Regions from separate parts of the Pelotomaculum isophthalicicum JI genome, predicted to be linked through region 1. Evidence: riboswitches for the same ligand, from Rfam matches in the RefSeq annotation. Region 1 holds a riboswitch; the other holds the start of a gene.
The links. A riboswitch is a leader RNA that binds a small molecule or an ion and turns the genes downstream of it on or off. The one in region 1 is predicted to bind cyclic di-GMP.

Region 1 (12,206 bases):
GAGACGAGAGTGAAGCTTTTTACGTTATTCTCCCAGACCTTGCTGTTTACAACATTCTTATCAAATCTCAGGGTAAACTTTGGTTTTACGGGTACATTTGAGGCTCCCCGGACATCCCTGCCGCCTTCGGTTATTGAAATGAAATGCAACGGCTTTCGACCCGGCGCTCCCGGCATTTCTTTACCGGCGCCGGCGGGAAAAGGACTTGTCGCCGGACCCGGCGCCGGTATGTTGATTACCTGTCCCGGGAAAATAAGGCCCGGGTCCGCTAACTGAGGATTGGCCGCGATCAAGGCGTCCAGGGTTACGCCGTATTTTTGAGCGATAAGAAATAAGGTTTCTCCCGCTTGCACAGTGTAATTCAAGATAAAACCCCCTTGCCGGATTGTTAAATGTTGTAATATTTTATGGCAAGGGTTCTAAATAGGTTACTATAACGAAACTGCGGCCTTACTTTAAGGTGAAAAAATTACCCAAAGCTGTGCGGGGTTTGACGGAAAAAGAAAAAGGGACAAACCTCTTAAACGTTTGGATGTCCCCGATGAATGTTCCTAAGAATGTATTCTGTTTACTTGTCTTTGTATATGATGGTACCCACATATTCACCGTTTAAAGCTCTGGTGATGTTGCCTTCTTTGAGGCCGTTGACAATTTGAATTTGTTTCATGTTCTGGGAACGGGTGAGCAGCTCCAGCACAACCCTTTCCACGACCAGGTCGTCCTGGTCCCTGTCCAGCAACTCTTTAGCGCCAATCTTTGGAATGAATTCGGCATCCGGATCTACTTTCGGATTGTTCGCATACAAACCGTCAACGTCTTTAATCAGAATGCAATGCCTGGCTCCAATCACCTCAGCAAGTAAAAACGTCCCGACATCGGTGCGGTTGCTGGGAATGCGGCCTTCCTCCGGCGGGTGCTCCCAGTACCCATACGGCGGCATGCCGTGAATCACCGGAATGCAGCCCTGGTTAAAATAGGCGCCCAGTTTTGGAATGTCGTCGTGTCCGACCTTGATCCCCCCGTGAGGCAGCAGCAGCATGCTTATCATCAGGGCATTTTGCTCGGATATGCTCTGGCCCAGCTTTGATATTATCCCTGTTGGCATACCCAGTTCCATGGCGATGGCGTAAGCGTGCCTGGAGCGGGTTCCACCACCGGTCGCGATGATCATTTTGTGTTTGCCGGCGTTTTCGACAATCTCTTTTATAATCGGCAGGACTGATTTAGCCCCCATGTCGGTAATACTCTGGCCGCCGATTTTAAGCACATTCACGTCGGGCAAGATTTTAAACGGTTCCCTGTACTCCAGACTTTTTAAAAATGTCTTGCCCACGAGGGTCTCGCCCATCAGCTTGCTTTTGACATGCAGCCTTTTACTATCCTTTTCACGGATCAGAGCCATATTCTAACCTTCTTTTTTATTCATTGTCGTCGTCATCGAGGTCATCATCTTCCTTGTTGTCTTTCCCGGCCTTCAGGTATACAACGTCAGCCCCTATGACGCCGGCGATCTCTTCTATTTCCATTTTCCTGATATGCTTTGCCTTGATCTTTAGATCCACGCCCGCCACGGCCACCACAAAATAACGCGGCTGTTTCTCTTTTTCTCCTACTTTGCGCCGCTCACGAACAAAAATTTTTGCACCTGCCATATTATTCACCTCCACTATTTTGGTGATTATCTTATCAAAATATGAAGAATATTGCAATTTTTTACCGGGGAAACATTTTGTAATCAAAATGAAGTCATTTTTATTAAATAGGAATTATGGTTTGTGCTGTCGAATTGAATTATAGATGCAGGTAAAAAAACATTGCGAGGGGTGAGTTTAAATATCTCAAACGGAAAGCACTGATACTGCGGCAGTTAAAACCCCGCGTAATCGCTTTGATCGTTATGAGTGGGCCGGCGCTTTTGGCGATTTGGGAACATTTATACCTTTTGCAATGGGCTATATCATGATAATGAAGATAGAGCCGCTGGGTTTGTTGGTTACATTCGGCATCCTGTTAATTTGTTCAGGGTTGTATTACCGAACGCCTATTCCTATTCAACCCATGAAAGCGATCGGCAGCGCCGCAATCACCCAGGCGGCCGCCATCACACCGGGTATGGTCTGGGGGGCCGGAATTTTTACCGGTATATTCTGGCTGGCCATGGGACTGACGGGGACTCTTGATATTATCTCCCGAATGGTTACCAAACCGGTTGTCAGGGGTATCGTTTTAGGCTTGGGCCTGTCCTTTATCATGGAAGGTATCAAAATGATGAAGTCCGATTTTATCGTGGCTGTTATCGCTCTGGCAATTACTTTTATGCTGCTTGCCGGCAGGCGAATCCCCGCCATGTTTGTCTTAATCATCTTTGGATTAATTGCCGCTCTGGTAAGGAATCCTGAGCTTTTTAAGGAATTGTCCGGTATCCATTTTGATTTCCAACTGCCCCACTTTGTATTAGGACAAATCACATGGACTGACTTCGTAAAGGGCACGCTCATTTTGGGCATTCCCCAGGCGCCGTTAACCCTCGGTAACGCTGTTATTGCCATAACAGCTGAAAATAACAGGTTGTTTCCTGAACGGCCTGTCACCGAAAAGAAAATTGCTGTTTCCCAGGGGATTCTAAACCTCATTTCCCCGTTATTTGGGGGTATCCCCATGTGCCACGGGGCCGGGGGCATGGCCGGACACGTTCGTTTCGGCGCCCGGACCGGCGGGGCTTTGATAATCGTGGGTGTTTTTTTATTGATAACAGGACTATGTTTCAGCAGTTCGGTATTGTTAATATTTAAAATTTTTCCTTTGAGCGTACTGGGTGTAATTTTATTTTTCGCCGGCTTGGAGCTGGCTGCTTCAGCCCGTGATGTGGGCAGGGAAAAGAGTGATTATTATACGTTGTTGGCAACAGCCGGATTTGCCATTTGGAATATGGGCGCCGGCTTCATAGCGGGAATAATAATACAAGAACTGTTTAAGAGAAAGGTGTTTAAGGTATAGGGTTTCAGTAACAGTGCACAACACAATTGGTATATCGGATAAAGAAGAATTGGCTTCATCTGCGAGTAATCTTGAGAAAGTTGCAGAGGCCGTTTAAGGCGCCTGGTTATATAACAAAGGGGGAGAAGCGGAAATAAAGTCACATGGGCATCGTTCCCCCCCCAGTGCTGCCACATTCAATTATTAATCATGAAAAACAGGTGAGCGTTTTTCAAAAAAAGCTTTAACACCTTCCTTGACATCTTCACCCTTACATAATTTACCCAATAATTCCGCTTCGACAGCTAAACCATCACGTAAAGAAAGCTGTTTGCCAAGTTTAACAGCCTGTTTTATCGCCTGTATTCCTAACTGCCTTTTAGACGCTATTTTTTCAGTTAGTTTGATTGCTTCATTCAGAACCTGCCCTTGGGGGACCACCCGATTGATCATCCCTATCCGGCAGGCTTCCCCGGCAGTAATTAATTCTCCGGTATATAGCATTCCGTACGCATTACACAAGGGAACCATTCGGGATATCCGCTGAGTTCCTCCAAAACCTGGCATAACACCAAGGTTTATTTCTGGAAATCCGAGGCGAGCGTTGATATCGGCTAAGCGAATGTCACAAGCCAATGCCAGCTCGCTTCCCCCGCCAAGCGCCGGACCGTTAATAGCAGCTATGGTTGGAATGGGTAAATCCGCGATTTTTTGCATTATACTCTGACCACGGTGCATAAAATTTCGCGCGGAAACCTCATCTAATGAAAGAAGTATCTTGATATCTAATCCGGCAATAAAAGCGCCACCTGCCCCGGTTATGATTACGGACTTAATCTCTCTTTCCGCCAAAATATGGTCTAGAGCTTGATCTATAGCATTAAGGGTTTCAATGCTTAGGGCGTTTACTGGTGGATTATCAATAGTCAATATAACAGTGCTGTTAACTTTTTTTAGTCCCACGGGTTTACTGTTTTCACTGAACATATTATCCCTCCAATTAATCATGAAATTAATATAAACACCGACTCCGTTTGAGTATAATTATATCCCTATACAGATTAATGTAAATCCTTAACATTTTTATCAAGAAGGCTTTTTTCAGTATCATTACTGCAAACTTCAACTTCAGTTAACAATATCAAGCATTTTGCCCCCATAAACGCCGATTGGTTCAAAATAAAAATCCCCACCATCAATACTCTATCTTATATAGAAGAGGTGGGGTTTAAATTATGGCTATATTTTTCCGTTGGTCGGTTGCTGCCGATGAGCCGGGTTTAGGCCTGAATGGTAAGGCTAAATGCTTGGCTCACGCTAACCGACGCGTTGTCTGTTACTGTTATCGTAAAGTTCCAGGTGCCCGCGGTAGTTGGGGTGCCGCTGATCGTTCCGTTGCTAGCCAGACTTAACCCCGTGGGAAGGCCTCCGCTGGTTAAGCTGAAGCTGTACGGTGATGTACCGCCGGTGACACCGATACCGGCGTTATATTCGCTATTCACCAGGCCGTTTGCCAGTGCCGTGGTCGTGATGTTGAGCGCCGTTTGGTCGATGGTAAGGCTATATGCTTGGCTCACGCTGACCGATGCGTTGTCTGTTACCGTTATGGTAAAGTTCCAGGTGCCCGCGGTAGTTGGAGTGCCGCTGATCGTTCCGTTGCTGGCCAGACTTAACCCTGCGGGAAGGCTCCCGCTTGTTAAGCTGAAACTATAAGGTGATGTACCGCCAGTGGCACTGATGCCGGTATTATACGCGCTATTCACTTGGCCGTTTGCCAGTGCCGCGGTCGTGATGCTGAGCGCCGTTTGGCCGGGAGTGGTGGGAGTCTGTCCTGCTATTAACTCCTTAATATTTTCCTTAAACTGATCCATCGTCATACCTTGGGCGGCAACGATATCAGAAAATTTTTTGTTGGCCTGCAGGTCGGATTTAAGCTGATCAGTTGTCATTCCCAACGCTTGAGCAACTAGATCAAGACCGTGTCCGTTCACCTTCACCTTGTAATTGTTAAAGTTTCCTTTACGTATTTGACCCTTGTTCTTAAAGAAGCCAAACTTTGACAAAAATCGGTGTTGTTTATCACCTGAAGTAAAGCTCTGGCTGGTAAAACTCTGGCAAAAGTCGTTGTCCGCGGCGCTAAAGTCTGTGTTGTACACGAAAAACCCTTGGTTCATGTTGCTTACAACAGCTTTGGGATTGTTGGAACTGGCAAATGATGCACTGCTAAAAGCCCCTGTCAGGATAACCGCAGCTAAAAGAATAGCACCAACACGCCATTTTTTTGATTTCAACATAAAACCCCTTCTTTCATTTTATATGAATCGGTACACCGATTAATTTTATATTACCACTTAAAAATTATCATTTGGTGTTCATTTTGTGTAAGTATTGTTTATATATTGTGAACTTTTTGTGTGCATTTGTGGGTTAATTGCAAATTATGATCCATGATATACCTTTTTGATTCATTCTTGAATAACAGTGAGGTTGCAAACGTTACGCTGCCTACGTTGCAAACTACGCTAATTATTGTTTGTCCCGGTTGATTTGTTTTTTGTATTTAAGGCTAAATAGAGCTTTCTGGCAATATATGTGATTACAACTAAAACAAAAATAAGGAGCCCGAGCTGTCCTATTTGACTTACCAGCAGAGCGGTCTGCTCCCACGAATCACTAAACCAGTAGCCCAAACCCAAATAAAAACAACTCCACAACAACTCTCCAATGGCGGTTGTCACAAAAAAGATACAAAATTTAAAATCAGTAATCCCGGCAAAAGCATTTACGAAAGTGCCTAAAGCTGACAGGGGAAAACGGGAAATGACAATGGCCGTCTTGCCATATCTGTGATGATAATCTGCAGCTTTTTGCAAACCCGGTTTTAAAAAATTGTTTATCATTGGAAAACGCGACAGAATGTATTTCCCAAGGTTCTGCCAGAGCCAATAGCTCAGAATGTCACCCAATAGGGAAAACAGCCAAATTGCCCCCAGCAATTCAAGCAAGCTGAACTCCCCATAAAAAGCTAAGGCTCCGGAAGCCATCACGATCAGATTGGACCCAAGGGGAATCCCATTGTTTTGGAGTATGAGCAAACTACCTAAAAACCAGAGATTGTACTGCCGGAAAAACTCGATTAATAAAATTATATAGTCATTCATGATCATTGCCTGCCGGGTCTGTTATTTTGAGCAATTGGCGCAAATTTGATTGCATTTCGGAAGGGGATTTATTGTACTTGTTCCTTAGCGCTCTGAGGCTTAGTTTTTCATCACCTTGCTCCGGATTGATTTGGAGTGCCTCAAAAACATCCTTTTCGGACACATTGTATTTTTGAGCTATTTCACTTACTGTCATCCACTTTTGAGTTTGTAAATAGCTGCTTTGCCTGCTTCTATTGTGAGGTAATTCAACTTGATGCAGGTTGTGATAGATTATTGCCGATTGTCTGAATATCAGCAATGTCAGTAAGATTATTAGCCCGATGAGGAGGAAAAACTTTAAACGCCTATTCATTTTCCCCCGGTGCCCCTTTCGTTATAAGATTTAGCATCTGGAATATAGTGATCATTTTAGTCCGTTTGCTCGCATTTATATTGTAACGCAAGTGCCACGACCAAGCCATAACAAGTATTGACTATGAGCCGGCATTCATTTCACAAGGAAACTGTGCTTGTAACAAAGAAAAGCATGTTTTATAATCTGAATAGACAGAAAATTAAATACTTCAAAGGTGTGGACCTGATGGCAAAAGAAACTCATTTGCGTCTGAATCGTCAAACTGTGAAACTAGGGCTGATAAAAGTTACCCAGGACATGTTCCCCGGGGAAACTTTAAAAACCGATTATTCCATTCATGAGGGGGTTTTCTGCAAACTTGCCGGCTCGTCGCTCTCAGAGAGAGAAGTAAAACAGATTGGCATCAAGCTGCAGGAATGGTCTGATTATGACAGTTTGATTCAATTAATTTGCCGGGAAGGAGGGTATTATCACTATAAGGTGGGTAATGCCATTATCAAAGTATTGTATCCGGCGAATAACCGCTCTTCAAAGATTGATAATTTTAGATTAATTCCCTTTTCTTCGGGCTTTATTATTGACTTTACTGAAATAAAGAAAGAAGGAGTAAAACCTTTTACTTTACCCAAAAAGTTGGCCGAGACATATGATAAAACTCGCAAGTGGCTGGATAATCTTAATTTGGAGCTTGTTCCCGACGTGAATGAATATATTGCCTCGGGGCAGAGCCTGGAATTGCTCAGCATAGCGGAAGCCTTGCAGGAAAAGGAAATTTCCGATATTGCCGATATGATTATTCAACAGCGCCGCGCTGTGCGTGTAATCCTCATATCCGGCCCTTCCTCATCAGGAAAAACAACTTTTATGCGCAGGCTTTCCACTCAGTTGCGGGTCAATGGATTAAAGCCGATTCCTCTTTCACTGGACGATTACTATTTAAACCGGGAGCAGACTCCGCGCGATAAAGACGGCAATTATGATTTTGATTCCTTGCAAGCTCTTGATCTTAAACTAATGCAGCAGCATATAAAAGATCTCGTCAAGGGGAAAATTGTAGAAACCCCCATTTTTGATTTTGTATCAGGCTGCCGCACCAACAAAACAAGAACCATGCAACTGGGCCCTGATGAAATTCTCCTGATTGAAGGTATTCACGCATTAAATCCCGGCCTGTTGCCTAACATGAGCAGAAATCTTTTTTTTAAGATCTACATTAGCGCGCTGTTCGAGCTCAATATCGACTTAATGAACAGGGTCCCCACCACGGAGGTTAGGCTGATCCGCAGAATGGTCAGAGATGACCGGTTTAGAGGATATATTCCCGATATCACCTTCTCTCAGTGGGATAGTGTGCGCAAGGGTGAATCCAAGAGTGTCTTTAAATACCAGGAAGAATGCGATGTTATGTTTAATTCGAGTTTGCTTTATGAGCTGAACGTCTTGCGTTCCTTCGCGGAAGCTTCCTTGCAGAAAGTCAATGAAGATTCTCCCCATTATGCGACAAAAGAGCGACTGATGAACCTGTTGTCATTTTTTAAGCCGATGGAATTTTCCAAAGTTCCTTTAAATTCTATCCTTAGAGAATTTATCGGAGGCACTATTTATTCAGATAAAAGTTAATAATAAAACCTTCCCAACGGCGAAGCCGGCGCGGGAAGGCAATTTTGCTTATATCTAAAATATCAACTGTCATAATAAACGGATCTTTGAAACAGTTTATAACGCCAGAACTGCAGATGCCATAGTTCCTTCTGTTTGCGGAGCAACTTTCTCTTTTCTTTATAATTCTTAGCTATCATTGCCTGTTGCTTTAGTTCTTTGAGTTCCTGCATAGTACAGATGAAGGCATCAAATAGTTCCTGGGGTGTCACGGCGCAAACCACCTCACTTAAAACTTGTCAGGTAAATTTGTCCAGCATTAAAAAACTTATTTGTTTAACATCTTGAAAATTAGTTTTGAAAGTATAGCAAGAACTACCGCGATACCAAGAGTTGCCAACATGCTCATGCTATGGAACAAGTACCATAAAAGAAGGTAACCCGTGGATACCACTATGGACGTCAGCATTAGCGGAAAAGCGATCTTCATATAATTAACAAAGCTGATATGCAGCCCTTCTTTTTCGGCTATACCCAAAACGACAACATTTGCCGAGGCGCCTATGGCTGTTCCATTGCCGCCAAGGCAGGCGCCCAACGACAGCGACCACCACAGCAGGTTTAAGTCCGCGATACCTCCCAAACGGCCCATGTCTTGAATGAGCGGGATCATTGTAGCAACAAAAGGAATGTTGTCAACAAAGGCCGAGGCTATGGCGGACAGCCAAAGAATCAGCATAGCGGTGGGCACCATGATGCCACCTGTTACATCCAGTGACCATTTAGCCATTGCTTCAATTACTCCTACCTTCTCTAAAGCCCCAACCACTACGAATAGGCCAACAAAGAAAAAGATAACAGGCCACTCCACCGCATATAAGGCATGCTCCGGGTCACTCATTGTAACCAGAAGCAATAAGCTGGCGCCTGACAGGGCTATAACTGATGATTCAAGGTGTACATATTGGTGCAAGACAAAACCTAGAACGGTTAGGAAAAGTACAATCAGACATTTATTTAAAAGCTTTTGATCCTTTATCTCATCCTTTTCATTAATTTCCATAATATTATCTTTGAGTTCAGGTCTAGCCACCAGTTGTCTTCTATATATGATCTGAATAAAGAAAATGGTCAAAATATATATAACAATTATTACAGGGGTCAGGTTAAAGACAAAGTCCATAAAGCCGAGACCAGTGGCGCTACCAATCATGATGTTCGGCGGGTCGCCAATTAAAGTGGCTGTGCCCCCAATATTGGAGGCGATGATTTCAGAAATCAAGAACGGCAATGGGTTAAGTTCAAGCTGCCTCGCTATGGCAAAGGTAACAGGCACAATTAATAGCACAGTGGTAACATTGTCTAAAAACGCGGATAAGATAGCTGTTATCAAAGACAGGGCGGCGATAATTTTGATCGGTTCCCCTCTTGAACTTTTGGCTGCCTTAATTGCCAAATATTCAAAAATACCGGTTTGCTTGGTGATACCCACAATGATCATCATACCCACCAGCAAGCCAATGGTGTTAAAATCAATAGCTTCAACAATTTGTTCCAGACCTAATATTTTTGTTAAAGCCATTAAACTGGCTCCTACCAAGGCAACCACAGTGCGATGAATTTTTTCTGTAACTATTACCGCGTATGTAATTAAAAAAATTGCCGTAGCAAAAATGACCTGACTACTTTCCGACAAGATCTAACCTCCCTTTCACATATCAATACATCTGAAATATTAAGTTTTATCTTCACCTCCAGGTAAAATTTATATAATTTAACACAATCCTAAAGAAACGCAATAAAAAAGAGGTGGGAACAGTCATATAAGACTATACCCACTCCAGTAAAGTCAATGTCCTTGTCGCCTGGCAATCATGGCATATATACCAGCTTTAGACCCATGGCTTAGCGTCCCCGGTTTTCACACGGGTTTGCCCAACACGATGTTACGATATTATTTTTTTTTATTATATATTTATTGCATGCATAGTACAATATTTTTTTCATGTTTGATGTCCCATCGTTATATATTACCTTGCTGATTTGCAGGTAGCCATAATAATATTTATTTAGCTATAACTCGATTCCGGCCGCTCTGTTTTGCTTCATAAAGAGCTGCGTCTGCCCGTTCAATCAACTCTTCGATGCGTTCGCCCTTTTTGAAGGAAGTCACACCCAGACTGCATGTTTGATGCCCCGCTCCGGGGAACACCGTTTGTTCAACCGCAGCCCTGATTTTTTCCGCCACGACCAGCGCGCCATCGAGCCCGGTTTCCGGCATGGCGATGAGGAATTCCTCTCCACCCCAGCGGCTCAACATATCCGGAGCGCGCACTTGCTTCTTGATGATCTTAACGATGTTGACGAGGAACGCATCTCCGGCAATGTGCCTGTATGTGTCATTCACTTCCTTAAAAAAGTCTATGTCCAAAATAATGATTGAAAACTCTGAACCGTACCGTTCACACCGGTTCTTTTCACTGTTCAATAATTCGCAGGCCTTCACCCTGTTATAGGCCTGAGTCAAGAGATCTGTTTCAGCCAGCCGCCTAGTTTCTTTATTGGCTATTTCCAGTTCATCCGTGACCGCCCTAATGAAGTGGAGCAAACGGGAAATGAACCGGGAATGTTGGTAAGCAAAAAGATCCGCGTCCTCCTGAAACAGCGGCTTCCTATGCCCATTTTGGATTTGCGCGGCTTTCCCGCCGTAATTGCGCTCTTTCATGCCTACCGCCACCATAGTGTAATTGAGATGATTGATGCTGTTCGGGCTGCTGTTTATTTCTCCATGTGTATAGAATCCGGATGTCGGTGCAATATTTTCAAATGGTTTTGTCTCTAACTCCACATCGTTATGCAAGAAAGCTCGCCTGGCGGCACAGCTATAAAGGAAAATAGATTCAGGCTCGAAGGCTGCCAGCAGGCTTTGCACTGCAGCAGCCTGTTCAATAATTGTGTTTGGATCGCCGTAACCGAAGAGAACTGTTTCACCCTTCTTTAAATCAGCAAGGAATAAGATAGCATTTTCCTCGTTGACTGCCATAGCGGGCCTGGCGTACTGCCTGCCATCTCTTTTTACCATCAATGGAAACACTATGGCGTTATGCTGGAAGCTCTTATCATTTTGAATATCCAGATATCGCCGATATATTTTGAAGGCAGGTTGACCGTCGATTTTTTTCACCCAATAGCCGTTCACTTCCGTGATAACCATTTCCTTACCTAACGGATGCCAGCCAAGATAGTTATGTGTTTCAATCTTAATCCCATCTCCCAGAAAAGCAACCGCGACCACACCCTTAAAGGTGTGCCGGGAGTTGCAGAAAATCAGGGCTTTCATTTCTGATACCGGTGATGAATACTCGCCTGCGCCACCGCCGAAAACAGGATAGGCGACTTGAGCATCGGCAAAGCCTGTTAAAAAATCTGACACGTCCATCGTTGTAGTTGTCGTCAGCAACAACACACCCGCTATTTTCGCGCACGTGTTTTCAATATCGGCGCGTAAAGTTTTCCCCAAATCAACTTCTCCGCCGGTTGCGGCGTCCAATATAAAGGCTTTTACGGTTGTTTCTTTAAAAAACGTTATTGAAATGACCGTAGAGTTAGTGAATAGCTGGCCGTTAGCAATCTCTCCCGAGGTAGAAGCGCCGACGATAATCGCCCCCGGCAAATTTTCGTGCAAAATGGTTTCAATGTTCTTAACCCATTGCGGATTTGCTTTTGAGGTGAAGACTTGAATAAAAATTGCAGAGGCATTTTTCGCTAGTGTTTTTATCTTACCGGTATTTACCAAGCCTTTCAAAACATCTAAAGTTCGTATTACAAGTATCCTGGTGATCATATGTGCCTCCGCTACAACGATGATTAAAACTCGTGGCTTTGCGTAGTATCCTTTCAGGTAGTTTGCCAAATATTTAATTAGTGTGATGGATTAAAATCCCATGTTGCAATATTCTTTATTTTTTGATTATATTAGACTTTAGTCCTATAGTTCAATAGGACTAAAGTCCTTTTGGCGAAACTGGGGAAACTTGGAGCGAATGTATTATTAGTATGTTGTAGCTGTTCCAACTTGGATTTTGAGTAGAGAAATCATAAATATTTACAGG
Region 2 (12,206 bases), on a different contig from region 1:
GTCTAAAAATAGATCCGTTCAGTGCCTCAGCGTTAGCGTGACAGCCGCCGCTGCAGTAAAATTTGGCCCAACAACCGGCACAGCCTTCTTTACTATAGAGATGAGCGTTCCGAAATAATTCCATTATTTCCGTCTTGATTATCCCTTGAAAGACGTTGCCGATCAGGTATTCCGGCCGGCCGGCAAACTGGTGGCAGGGATAAAGCTCTCCGCCCGGCGTAACGGCCAAATACTCGTGTCCCGCGCCACAGCCCGACAGACGTTTAGGAAGGCAGGGGCCGCCGTCGAGGTCTATATTAAAGTGAAAAAAGTCAACCGGTCTGCCGGCCTGTTTCAGGTCAAGCAATTCCCGCGTCAGCCGCTCATATTCGGAAAGAATAAAAGGGATATCCTCATCACGGATGGCATAATCCGCTTCCGGCGGCGCCACAACAGGCTCAACTGAAATCCGGTTAAAACCCAAGCCGGCAAGATGCAGCACATCCGCGCAAAAATCAAGATTGTGCCGGGTGTACGTGCCCCGGATATAGTAATTCAACCCGTCCCGCGAATTCACAAAATTTTTTATGTGGGACAGAACAACGTCATAAGAGCCGCCGCCCCCCCGCGCCTGGCGCATGGCATCGTGGATTTCCCGCCTCCCGTCCAGGCTCAAAACAACGCTAATTTGATTTTCGTTAAGGAATCGGGTGACATCGTCGTTTAGTAGAACGGCGTTGGTTGTCAAGGTAAATTTAAACTCCTTGCCCCTCTCCCCGCCCCGCTTGTGGCCATAATGAACAAGCTCAGTCAAAACCCCAAAATTCAGGAGCGGTTCTCCACCAAAAAAATCAATTTCCAGGTGTTTCCTCCCGGCTGACTTTTCAATTAAAAAGTCGATTGCAGCCCGGCCCACCCGTTCCGGCATAAGTTCATCAGCACCGCCAAAATTACCCTGCCCGGCAAAACAATAACGGCAACGCAGGTTGCAAGCGTGAGCCAGGTGCAGGCACAGCGACTTGATTACACCGCCGGGCGGCGGCTCGTATCCCTGGGCAAAAGGGTCCGGACTATATAATAAGTTGTCTTGTTCCAGTTGGCGGATTTCCTCAATTGCTTCGGCAACCTCTTCGCTAGGATAAAAACGCCGGTTTTTCTCTAAAAGTTCCGCACCGGACATCCGCCGGTAATCGTCAAGCAATTCCCAGACCAAGTCGTCAACAACGTGCACCGCTCCACTGTTCACGTCAACAACAATTTTTGCATCGTCAAATATAAATTTATGCAGCAAGAATTAACCCCCAATCCTACCTTTGGGCGTACAACGCGGCTCATGTTCGGCCCCTATAATTGGGGACATTCCTCTGACCCTAAATATAGGCCCGTTAGGGAGGTGTGTCCCCTTTCCTTATTAGAAAAAGAACCTTATCCCTAGAGGGACAAGGTTCCTTTATTTTGAATTTTCTTTTGCGCAAACCTGATTGCCGACTGTGCAAGAAGTCTTGCAGGCTGACTGGCAGGAGGTCTGGCACTCACCACAGCCGCGATCCTTGATAGTTGCCGGAAGCCGGGTGCTGTTTAAAGTTTTAACGTGTTTATTCAAGGTTCCCACCCCCACTTTCTAGAACATTATAAATGATTCAGAAAGAAGGCGCAATAAAAATGAAATAAATTTTAACAAGCAGCAGTTGAAATAAATCGCACAAGACATCGAAATTAATCGCAAAACGTTTCAGAATAATATGGATAATTTCTATTGATCTATTTGCCGCACCCTGTTATAATTAAATAAAGTTTCATAATATTCTAGGAATTTAATTAATTTAAGAATACATTTGAAAACCCTCATTCCTCTCCTTTTCTATGGTACCCGGCGCAACCGGGTATTTTTCTTTCCCCGTTTTTATTAATATTTAAAGGATTACATGGGGTTTTTACCGAATAATTTTTTTGGGAGTTGGTACAATGATTAACCGTCAAAAAACTATAACCGGTGACCTCGCTTATTTTCTTCCGGTAACAAGTACTTAAAACCAAGAAATTAAGGAAGGAGGTGAAAACCGAAAAATGTTGTCACAACAAATACAATCAACACTGCTTTGCCTGCTTGCCGCTTCAATCATAATCTTACTTACCATCCTGATATTCGTTATGATCACCAAATACAATGACTGGGAAGAAATCCGCAAAGGCAACATTGCCGCCGCTATGGCCCTGGGAGGCAAAATCTTTGGTGTGGGGAATATCATGCGTTTTGCCATATTGTCTAATAACAACGCCGGAGAAACTATCCTCTGGGGGGTGATTGGCCTTGTTCTGTTAATCCTGGTATACCTGCTCTTTGAGTTGCTGACACCACGCCTGAATGTCAACCAGGAAATTGGTTCAGGCAACGCGGCAGTCGGCCTGTTGTCGTTGGTGTTTTCCATTACGTTCAGCTTTGTCATAGGAGCAAGTATTTCATAGCCAGGTCATTGTTCTTAATCCTGACCCTTACCGACTCCGGCAGACTGGCCTTACCACGAGCCCCCTGAAAGCTGGCACAGTCTGCCGCACAGCCGGCTTGAAACAAACCAAACCTAATCGCTGCCGGAATCCCCGCTGTCCCCACCGGAGTCGCTCCATCCGTCGCTGCCGGCATCTTCACTGTACTGGTCAAAATCATCATCATCCCATGATGAGTGACTATGATGCCAGCCCCTCCCGTGGTGTCCAATATACGAATTATGACGCCAACGGCGAAACCGGTTTCTGATAAATAAAAAAACCATTAATACAATCCCCAAAATTAGCAGCAAAACAATCAAGACGAACACAAATCCCAGCTTCAACAGTAACACTAACCCCAACTCCTTCACACAATTTACTGATCATAGAATATCATTTCCTGAAACAACCTTTGTCAGCACTGCCGTGATATCAGGCGGACCGCTTAGAATTAAAAGGTCTCCCGGCAGCAGAATCTCAGATGGCCGGGGATTGATGATATGCCGCTCCCCCCTTTTTATGGCCAGCAGGGTGGCATCGTGATTTTCCCGCAGGCGTGATTCTCTCAACTCCTTTCCCGCAAGCGGCGATGTTTCGTTTAATACCAATTCACCCAATTCGAGGCCGACTTCGTCAACCAGCGATTGCATAAAAGTAACGCTAGCCGGTTTCAACAAAGTCATAGCCATCCAATTACCTGCCATAATTGAAGGACATATAACAGTTTCCGCTCCGACTTTTTTCATTCTGGCGATGGACTCTATCCGGTCGGCGCGTGCTACCACCCTGGCGGCAGGATTCAAGTCTTTGCAGGTAATCACAATCATTAAATTAGCGGCGTCATCGGCAAGAGTGGTGATAACCCCGCCGGCCCGCTCCAACCCGGCCGCTAAAAGCACCCGCTCCTCTGTAGCGTTGTCACTAATAAATAAAATATTTTCAGTATGGCCAAGCTTTGTCAACTCCTGCAACCTGTCTTGATCTTTCTCAATTACTACAAAGTCCTGTTTATCTTCCAGGAGTTCACTTATTACCGCCAAACCCACCCGGCCCGCGCCGCATACGATAATATGGTTTTTTAATCCGTTTATTTTCTTAGTCATTTTTCTCTTCCCCCAGACATCTTTAATATGTCCTTCCACTATACCGCCGAAAATTGTGCTGTAAAGATAAGTAAAAAGACCTATCCCGCCGATCACCAGCACCATAACGATCAAACGGCCGCCTACGGTTTTAGGCACAATATCACCGAACCCAACTGTTGATATGCTGATAATGGAAAGCCAAAAGGCGTCAATAAAGGACATGTCTTCAATCTTCATCAGGCTGAGAATCACAACACCCAAAACCGTTACCAGCACAACAAAAGCATAGATAATTGATCGTAACGATATCAAAAAAAAACTCCTCTCAGGCACTCGAATATTAATAAATTCTACACCATCATGCGGATTCCTTGCTTGTTTCCTGCATATAGGGACAAAAGACCTAGACATGGGACGAAGGTCCCGCCTTAGGACCTTCGTCCCATTTACAATCGTTAGGGCTCATTTTATAATACATTCAATAATGAAGAAAAAGCCAAACCTGTTGAAAGACTGAGACGTAAAGTTCCTGGTCTAAGGCTATAGCAATGATGACCGAACTACCGTGAATATTACTTAAATACGTAACCACCTTATTTCACGGCAAGGTGGTTTTTTTATCTCCGACAATACAGACAGGCATCGAGGAAAGACCCTATTATAAGCCACAGATATCTTTACGGATAAAACTGCATAGGTGGGATATAGATCATGAAACAAAATGCCCATTATCTTCTTATCGTTGATGACAATAAAGGGATCTGTGCTCTATTACACGAGTTATTCAGTGAAGAGGGTTATGTGGTTGAAACCGCTTCCAGCGGTGAGGAGGGGCTTCGGAAAGTCCGCGCGGGAAGGCCGGCATTAATCCTACTGGATATTAAAATGCCGGGCATGAACGGCATCGAGACCCTGGAAGAAATCGGGAAGCTGGCGCCGGAGGTGCCGGTAGTACTGATGACGGCATATACGGAACTGGACACAGTATTAAAGGAAAAAAAGAAAAACCCTAAACAATACTACATTGCAAAACCTTTTGAACTAGAAGATATCAGCCATCTAGTCAGGGGGATCTTGTTAAAAAAAGAAGAAAAAAAGAATGCGCTTTAACTTACTTAATTAGGTTCGGCTCTATCCTAAATTGCGTTATGTTCAGCATAAATATGTTTGCCTGTGGTTAGTATTGCCAAATAACAACTCGTGAACTCCACACCAACTGAATGACTGCCGTTATCTCACCATCAATACCCGACACGCCATAAATAAATTTCTGTCAAAGTGAAAATTACCCCAAACCATAAAATAGTGCCGTATAAAAAATCGTTCTTTAAGATATGCCTGCGCATATTATTCTTTAACTTTTTGTGACAGCAAACGTCGAAGATGCTATTGCCCCGGACTATGCTTTCAGGAGTGCATTGGCTGCATGTATAAACGGACACCTGGTTGACCTCCTCGAATGTGTGTTCTGGTGCCATTATAGCAAACAAGTGTTTGTATAGTCAAGACATATTTTGCAAATTTCGTCGTACTCACTCGCTCTTTAAATTAATTCTCAAAAGGCCGCTTATTTATACTGCCTGTTGTTTACCCGCGCTCAATACATTTACCATATTGATTACTTCATCCAAATCAAAAGGTTTACTGAGCAGCGCCCGATAACTTTCACGCGGCGGCGCATTATCCAAGTCCGGCATACATCCCGACAAGATGACTACCGGTATATGCCTGAGATTGGGGTCGGCATTAATTTTTTCTATTACAGTCCGCCCGCTTAAAATAGGCATGTTCAGATCGACAAAGATAATTTCAGGCGCAGGTTTTTGTTTTAACCGTTCAAGTCCCAACAAACCATTCGGCAATGTAATCACTTCATTACCTTCTTCAGTTAGCGCAATCTCAAGAACCAGGGCAATGTTGGGTTCATCTTCCATTACCATAACCAGTGCCATATCAATCCCTCCAGAAATTATCAAGTACAGTATTGTAATATTACCACACGTTTCCTTCGAAAATTGTCGGATCTTGTTACCTTTGTTATTTTTTATTATTTTTTATAAACATTTAGTTTTGCGGCAGGATATAGAGAAACTATGAACTGCGCGGCGGTTTATATATGCCTTGGCGCAGGCAGGCATTGAGATACCTTATCCGAGAAGGGTTCTTTACACACACAAAGAGACCCATTGATAATGATGAAAAGCGACGGCGTAAAGCCGGCGCTTTTCGTTTATACAATTTTAGATACCTGCATATATAACTGTTTTATTCGTAATAATAATTCTGAGCAAGACCATTAAACATTGGAAAGAAGTGACAATAATAAATAATTCAAAAGTGCCCAATAGATTGAGCAAAGAAAAAAGTCCTTATCTATTGCAACACGCTCACAACCCAGTTGACTGGTATCCTTGGAGCAACGAAGCATTTGAAAAGGCAAAGCGGGAAGATAAGCCTGTGTTTCTTTCTATCGGCTATAGCACTTGTCACTGGTGCCATGTGATGGAACGGGAATGCTTCGAGGACGGGGAAGTGGCTCAGGTCCTCAATAGTGGTTACGTCGCAATCAAGGTGGACCGGGAAGAGCGGCCGGACATTGATCACACTTACATGTCGGTATGCCAGGCTATGACCGGCCAAGGCGGCTGGCCCTTAACGGCGCTCATGACGCCCGAGAAAAAACCGTTTTTCGCAGGCACATATTTCCCCAAAAAGGCCCGGCAGGGCATGCCGGGTTTGATGGACATTCTTACCCGGGTTAGGGATAAATGGAAACAGGAACGAGATAAATTTGTATCTGCCGGGGATCAGGTAGCCAGAGCCATCCAGTACCAGACCGGCATGCCGTCCGGGGACAACCCTGGAAAAGAAAATCTTGAAGACATGCTTAAAAAGGCTTTCGTTCAATATAAAAGCCAGTTCGATAAACAGTACGGGGGGTTCGGAACAGCGCCCAGGTTTCCCACACCGCACGCGTTATCGTTTTTATTGCGTTACTGGAAAAGAAACGGGGAAAAAGAAGCCCTGGCCATGGCTGAAAAAACTCTGGAGTCCATGTTCCGGGGAGGGATCTATGATCATATCGGATATGGCTTCTCACGCTACTCCACCGACAAAAAGTGGCTGGTCCCTCATTTCGAGAAGATGCTTTATGACAACGCCTTGTTAGCCATGGCTTATACGGAAGCATACCAGGCCACTGGCCGCGAACTTTATGCCCGGGTTGCCAAAGAGATATTTACCTATGTCCTAAGAGACATGCACTCTCCGGAGGGAGGGTTTTTCTCAGCGGAGGATGCCGATTCCGAGGGTGAAGAAGGTAAATTTTATGTCTGGTCCCCAAGCGAAATCAAGGAAGTCCTTGGAGAAAAGGATGGTGAAATATTCTGCCGGCTATATGACATTACTTCCCATGGCAATTTCGAAGGGCGCAGCATACCGAACCTGATTGCTCAGACGCCGGAAAACGCAGCCGGAGAATTCAACATGCAAGCCAGGGAATTTACTGATTTAACCGACAGGTTGCGGCAAAAAATTTTTGCAGCCCGGGAGAAGCGGGTGCATCCCTATAAAGACGATAAAATACTGACAGCCTGGAACGGGTTGATGATCGCCGCCCTGGCCAAGGGAGCAGCCGTCTTTGGTGAGTCTGTTTACAGCCAAGCCGCCGAACGGGCAGTAAACTTTATTTACAGGAAGCTAAAACGGGAAGACGGCAGGCTGCTGGCCCGCTACCGCGACGGCGAACCAGCCATTCCCGCCTTTCTTGACGATTACGCATTTCTTGCCTGGGGACTGCTGGAGCTGTATGGGGCCACCTTTGAAGCTGATTATTTAGGCAAATCACTTGCATTGACAAAGCAAATGATCAATTTATTCCAGGACAAGCAAAACGAGGGTTTTTATTTTAACGGCGCGGACGCCGAGGAACTCATTACCCGTCCCAAAGAAATATACGACGGCGCCTTGCCGTCAGGCAATTCCGTCGCGTTGGTCAACCTACTGCGCCTGGCCTTGCTGACAGGCGACAATAATCTGACAGAGTTAGCCGAAAAGCAAATAAATGCTTTCGCAAATATAGTTAAAGAACACCCCCGGGGCTATGCGCATTTTTTAATCGGGGCGCACTTCTTCCTCGGCCCCGCGCGGGGGGTAGTGATTGCCGGGGAAGCCGGGGATCCCGGGGTGAAGAGAATGCTGCAGGCGGTACGGCGGCAATTCCTCCCCGACACGGTAATAATTTTTCACCCGGCGGGAGATGCTGATCAAGGGATAGAAACACTGGCGCCTTATACAAAAGAACAACGATCAATTGACGGCATGGCCACCGCTTATGTCTGTCAAAACTATACTTGCCAGTCTCCTGTCACGGATTTTGACAAACTGTCCGGTATGCTCATATAAGGAAAGGGGACACACCTCCCTTTAAAGCCTATCTTTGGGGGTCGGAGGAATGTCCCCAACTTAAGAAAGGAGATAATAACGGGATGTATCAATGGCGGGCCAAATCTATCGAAAAGTTGATGGCTGAAAAAGAAACCAGCCGTCACCGTCTGCCGCGCACTTTGAGCGCTCTTGATCTGGCGGCTTTGGGCATAGGCGCGATCATCGGCACGGGCATTTTTGTGCTAACCGGGGTTGTCTCCGCCAATTACGCCGGCCCAGGCATTGTTCTGTCGTTTGTGCTGGCGGGTATCGCGAGCGGACTTGCCGCGCTGATATACGCGGAGATGGCTTCGATGATTCCGGTGGCCGGCAGCGCTTACACCTTTTCCTATGTGTCGCTGGGTGAAATACTGGCCTGGCTGGTAGGCTGGAATCTCATTCTGGAGTACATTGTTTCCGCAGGCGCCGTGTCAATCGGGTGGAGTTCCTATTTTGTCGATTTGCTGTCTTCCGCCGGGATAGCCCTGCCAACCGCCATTACCAGTTCCCCTTTTAGCGGTGGTATGATCAACTTGCCGGCGGCGCTAATTGTGCTCGTGCTTACAGGACTGATTATTACAGGCGCTCAGCACAGCGCGACAGCGAACAAATTTGTGGTGACAGCCAAACTCGCCGCCATTTTGCTGTTTATCGGCCTGGGTTTCAGACATATCGATCCGGCCAACTGGAAACCTTTTTTACCGTTCGGCACTGCCGGCATCGTGCATGGAGCCGCCATCGTGTTCTTCGCCTATATTGGCTTTGACGCGGTGTCAACGGCGGCGGAAGAAGTTAAGAATCCCCGGCGGGACTTGACCATAGGCATTGTGGCGTCCCTGGTCATAGCCACAGTTCTTTATATCCTTGTTTCTCTGATCCTGACCGGCATGGTTCATTATTCAGCTCTAAACACCGCTTCTCCTGTATCAGCCGCCTTGCTGCGGGTAGGACTGCCGTGGGCGGCCGCTGTTATCTCCGTGGGAGCTTTAGCGGGACTAACCAGTGTTTTGCTTGTCGTCCTTTACGGTCAAAGCCGTATTTTTTTCGCTATGGCCAGGGACGGGCTGCTGCCGCCAATTTTTGACTGGGTTCACCCTCGACTGCACACCCCCCTGTGGGACAGTCTGATTATCGGGCTGGTTGTAGCCGCCATCGGCGCCCTCCTGCCCATTTCCATAGTAGCGGAACTAGCCAATATCGGCACTCTGAGCGCCTTCATCGCCGTATCGGCAGGGCTCCTGGTCCTGCGGGCCAAGCGGCCGGACTTGCCCAGACCTTTCCGGGTCCCATGGGTGCCTGCGCTGCCTGTTATTAGTATCGCCATGTCCACCTACCTGGCATTTAATCTTCCCAACCTTACCAGAATTCGTTTCATTATATGGATTTTCGCCGGATTGTTAGTTTATTTCGCTTACGGATACAAACACAGCAATTTATCCGTAAATGACAACCCGCCTACATCCCTAAAGTTTAAAATACCTAAACCTGCTTTAAAGAAAATCTCCCACCCCACAAGAAAGCGCGATTCATAACTTCTGCACAATGGTATTGCCATCATCAGTTTCGGGAATGGATTTAGGCGCTCTGATATAATTTATTCCCGTCCCGATCAGGATAACTGCGAAAATTATCCGCAAAGCAATTTCCGGCAAACTATGAGCCAAAGAACCGCCAAGAAACGAGCCGATAAGAATGCCCGGGATTAACCCCGGCAATGTCTTCACGCTAACGTTCCCAAACCGCCAGTGGGTGTACGCGCCAACCAAACCGATAGGAATCATAGCCAGAAGAGAACTGCCTTGCGCGGTATATTGGGTAAAGCCGGTGAGCAGCACCATTGCGGGCACCATTATCGAACCCCCTCCGATCCCCAGCATTCCAGAGAGAAAACCGGTAATGCCCCCTGTAAACAAAAGGATAAATACTTTTGTCCATTCTGCTGGAGATCCGGCAATATGAGATGGATAAGACTTCAGCAGCAAAAGCATAGTTACCGCAAACAATAACCAGCCGAACGCTCTTTTAAGTTTCCATTCAGGAAGAGCATTGGCGTAACTAGCCCCTAACCTGGCAGTAAAAACGGCGACAGACACTAAAAGCATAGCAGCCGTCAGATCAACCGAACCTCTTGACATATAAGTAAGAGTTCCCGATACTCCAGTGAAGACAAAAGCAACAAGACATGTACCCTGGGCTTTGCGTTGTTCCATTTTCAAGATACGAACCATCAAGGGAATCATGATCTCGCCACCGCCAAGGCCGACGAGACCTCCAAAAATTCCTGTCGCCAAGCCAATTAGAAAATTCAATATAGCATACCTCCGGATAACTAAACCATCTTTTGATTTAAACAACTATATTACCGTATATTAAAGCTATAACCACCGGGGGTTACGACCGGTGGTTATTAAACGCAGTCTAGTTATCAATAAGGGTTTTTATACTTAGATACAACCGCCACAGCATCCCACGCCAAAAACGAGAAGGATCAAAATCAAAAAGATAATGAACGCTGGGCTGCCAAAACCTGTTCCACAGGCTTGTTCAGCTTTAACCTCGGCCATTAAGGGTACCTCCTTATTATTAAAATTTTAGTTTACTTTACTATATGAAAAGGACAGTAAATGTGTGATCACATAAACCCAGCTTCAGCCCCAATGTACAAAATATCCCACAATTGTGGGATATTCTAAAAAATTTTAAGAAGATGGATCATCTAATGCTAACGATTTGATCGATCAGCGGCTTTAGTTGACAGCTCGTACACTATCCATTCCTTGTATGTAAGAGAAAACATATTTCTATCCAAGAAGGAAATTTTAATTATTGTTCGAATCTATAAATAAAATTTTACCTTTAGGTGTGCAGTGAATGAAAACAACTTTTGTTTTGACATTATTGTTAGCATTTACTGGGTTATCTGTATTATGGGTAATTTTTTTCAAAAAGCCCAAAGATAAGGATACAATTAACAACAATGAAAATCCGGGAAAGAGAAAAGAATATAAAAGGATTCAATCCCTTATCAGGAATATGGAGGAGGAGAATCCAGAACTTATTAAAGATCTGGCGACACAATTAAATGCAGCCGCAAAACTGAAAAGTATTAAAGAATCTCACCCAGATGACATTAATCTGGTACTTAAATATTGGTTATATGATGATTGGTAATAAAAAGCTCCTGCCAGACAGGAGCGCATAAAGAAGATAGGGTATTAAAAAACCAGGGTACCGCATCCCTGGTTTTTTAATAAATAAAATAATCTTCCAGTTTAAATACAGCAGCAACTTACACCAAAAATGAGCAGGATAAAGATTAAAAAGATAATAAACGCTGGGCTGCCAAAACCCGTGCCACAACCTTCCACCGCCGCGCCAGAAGTACCGAATGCCATCCATATCACTCCTATTGTTTTTTATATAATATGCAGGAGAAAATCAATGTGTTAATGGCTGGTTAATACTAAGCTGACATTAAATACAGCCGCAGGAGATGATATATTGCCAATCTATGGTTACCCGACCAAAATAATCAAGTTAAATCCAAAGCCAGCCGGGCATACTCAATATCAGCATTTGTTCAGTGATTTCAAGTTCAATTCCCTCAAGAGTTTCAATCAACTCAAGCAAATCAGCAGGTTTGACAAAAAATGCGTATGCCCCATTATTTACAGCGGCAATGGCAGTACTTAAATCACCGTGGCCTGCGTTAATTATTACTTTCGCTTCCGGATTGAGATAGCGGATCCGCTTTAAAACTTGAATCCCGTTCATGCCCGACATATTCAAATCAGTAATGACAACGTCATATTGATTTTGCCCGTATGCCTCCATGGCTTCCCCGGGAAATGTGAATTTATCGCACCAGTGCCCGGCAGACTCTAGCGCGTTGACCAGGCTGTCCAAACAATCCTCATCATCATCTATTAATAAGATATTCATACTCTCTGCCTCCTGATTGTTGAGAGTTCCTATAACTTTATATTAACAATTCAATGTGTCAATTTTATGCAGATCCTATGAACATTTTATGAATTTATAAAAATCAAAAAAAGATCTTGGGGTACTAAATGGGTACAAAAAGCCCTCCAAAGTATAGATCCTTGGAGGGCTTGATTTCATTGGAGCGGGTGAAGGGGATCGAACCCTCAACCCTCAGCTTGGGAATTTGAGGAAACAAGAAAAATGTAAGAGTCACAAACGGAAAACACCTTAAATAACGCGGTTTTA

Region 2: linked by a shared signal. The riboswitch ahead of L7E55_RS01425 (response regulator) and the one ahead of L7E55_RS14445 (ArsB/NhaD family transporter) in region 1 are both predicted to bind cyclic di-GMP.

Annotation. Positions count from the first base shown of each region.
Region 1 is NZ_JAKOAV010000033.1:22,952-35,157, forward strand. It holds gene L7E55_RS14395 (LysM peptidoglycan-binding domain-containing protein) at 1-365, opposite strand, end outside; gene L7E55_RS14400 (amino acid kinase family protein) at 569-1,402, opposite strand; gene L7E55_RS14405 (hypothetical protein) at 1,419-1,652, opposite strand; gene L7E55_RS14410 (putative sulfate/molybdate transporter) at 1,834-2,997, shown strand; gene L7E55_RS14415 (enoyl-CoA hydratase/isomerase family protein) at 3,181-3,963, opposite strand; gene L7E55_RS14420 (putative Ig domain-containing protein) at 4,257-5,270, opposite strand; gene L7E55_RS14425 (DedA family protein) at 5,499-6,137, opposite strand; gene L7E55_RS14430 (hypothetical protein) at 6,130-6,492, opposite strand; gene L7E55_RS14435 (uridine kinase family protein) at 6,721-8,115, shown strand; gene L7E55_RS14440 (hypothetical protein) at 8,178-8,366, opposite strand; gene L7E55_RS14445 (ArsB/NhaD family transporter) at 8,423-9,790, opposite strand; cyclic di-GMP riboswitch class I at 9,951-10,040, opposite strand; gene L7E55_RS14450 (sensor domain-containing diguanylate cyclase) at 10,160-11,938, opposite strand.
Region 2 is NZ_JAKOAV010000002.1:26,405-38,610, forward strand. It holds gene scfB (thioether cross-link-forming SCIFF peptide maturase) at 1-1,270, opposite strand, end outside; gene scfA (six-cysteine ranthipeptide SCIFF) at 1,430-1,582, opposite strand; gene L7E55_RS01410 (DUF350 domain-containing protein) at 2,047-2,445, shown strand; gene L7E55_RS01415 (hypothetical protein) at 2,559-2,819, opposite strand; gene L7E55_RS01420 (potassium channel family protein) at 2,850-3,863, opposite strand; cyclic di-GMP riboswitch class I at 4,037-4,119, shown strand; gene L7E55_RS01425 (response regulator) at 4,263-4,661, shown strand; gene L7E55_RS01430 (response regulator) at 5,123-5,503, opposite strand; gene L7E55_RS01435 (thioredoxin domain-containing protein) at 5,901-7,955, shown strand; gene L7E55_RS01440 (amino acid permease) at 8,039-9,508, shown strand; gene L7E55_RS01445 (sulfite exporter TauE/SafE family protein) at 9,503-10,285, opposite strand; gene L7E55_RS01450 (hypothetical protein) at 10,848-11,147, shown strand; gene L7E55_RS01455 (hypothetical protein) at 11,249-11,371, opposite strand; gene L7E55_RS01460 (response regulator) at 11,514-11,918, opposite strand.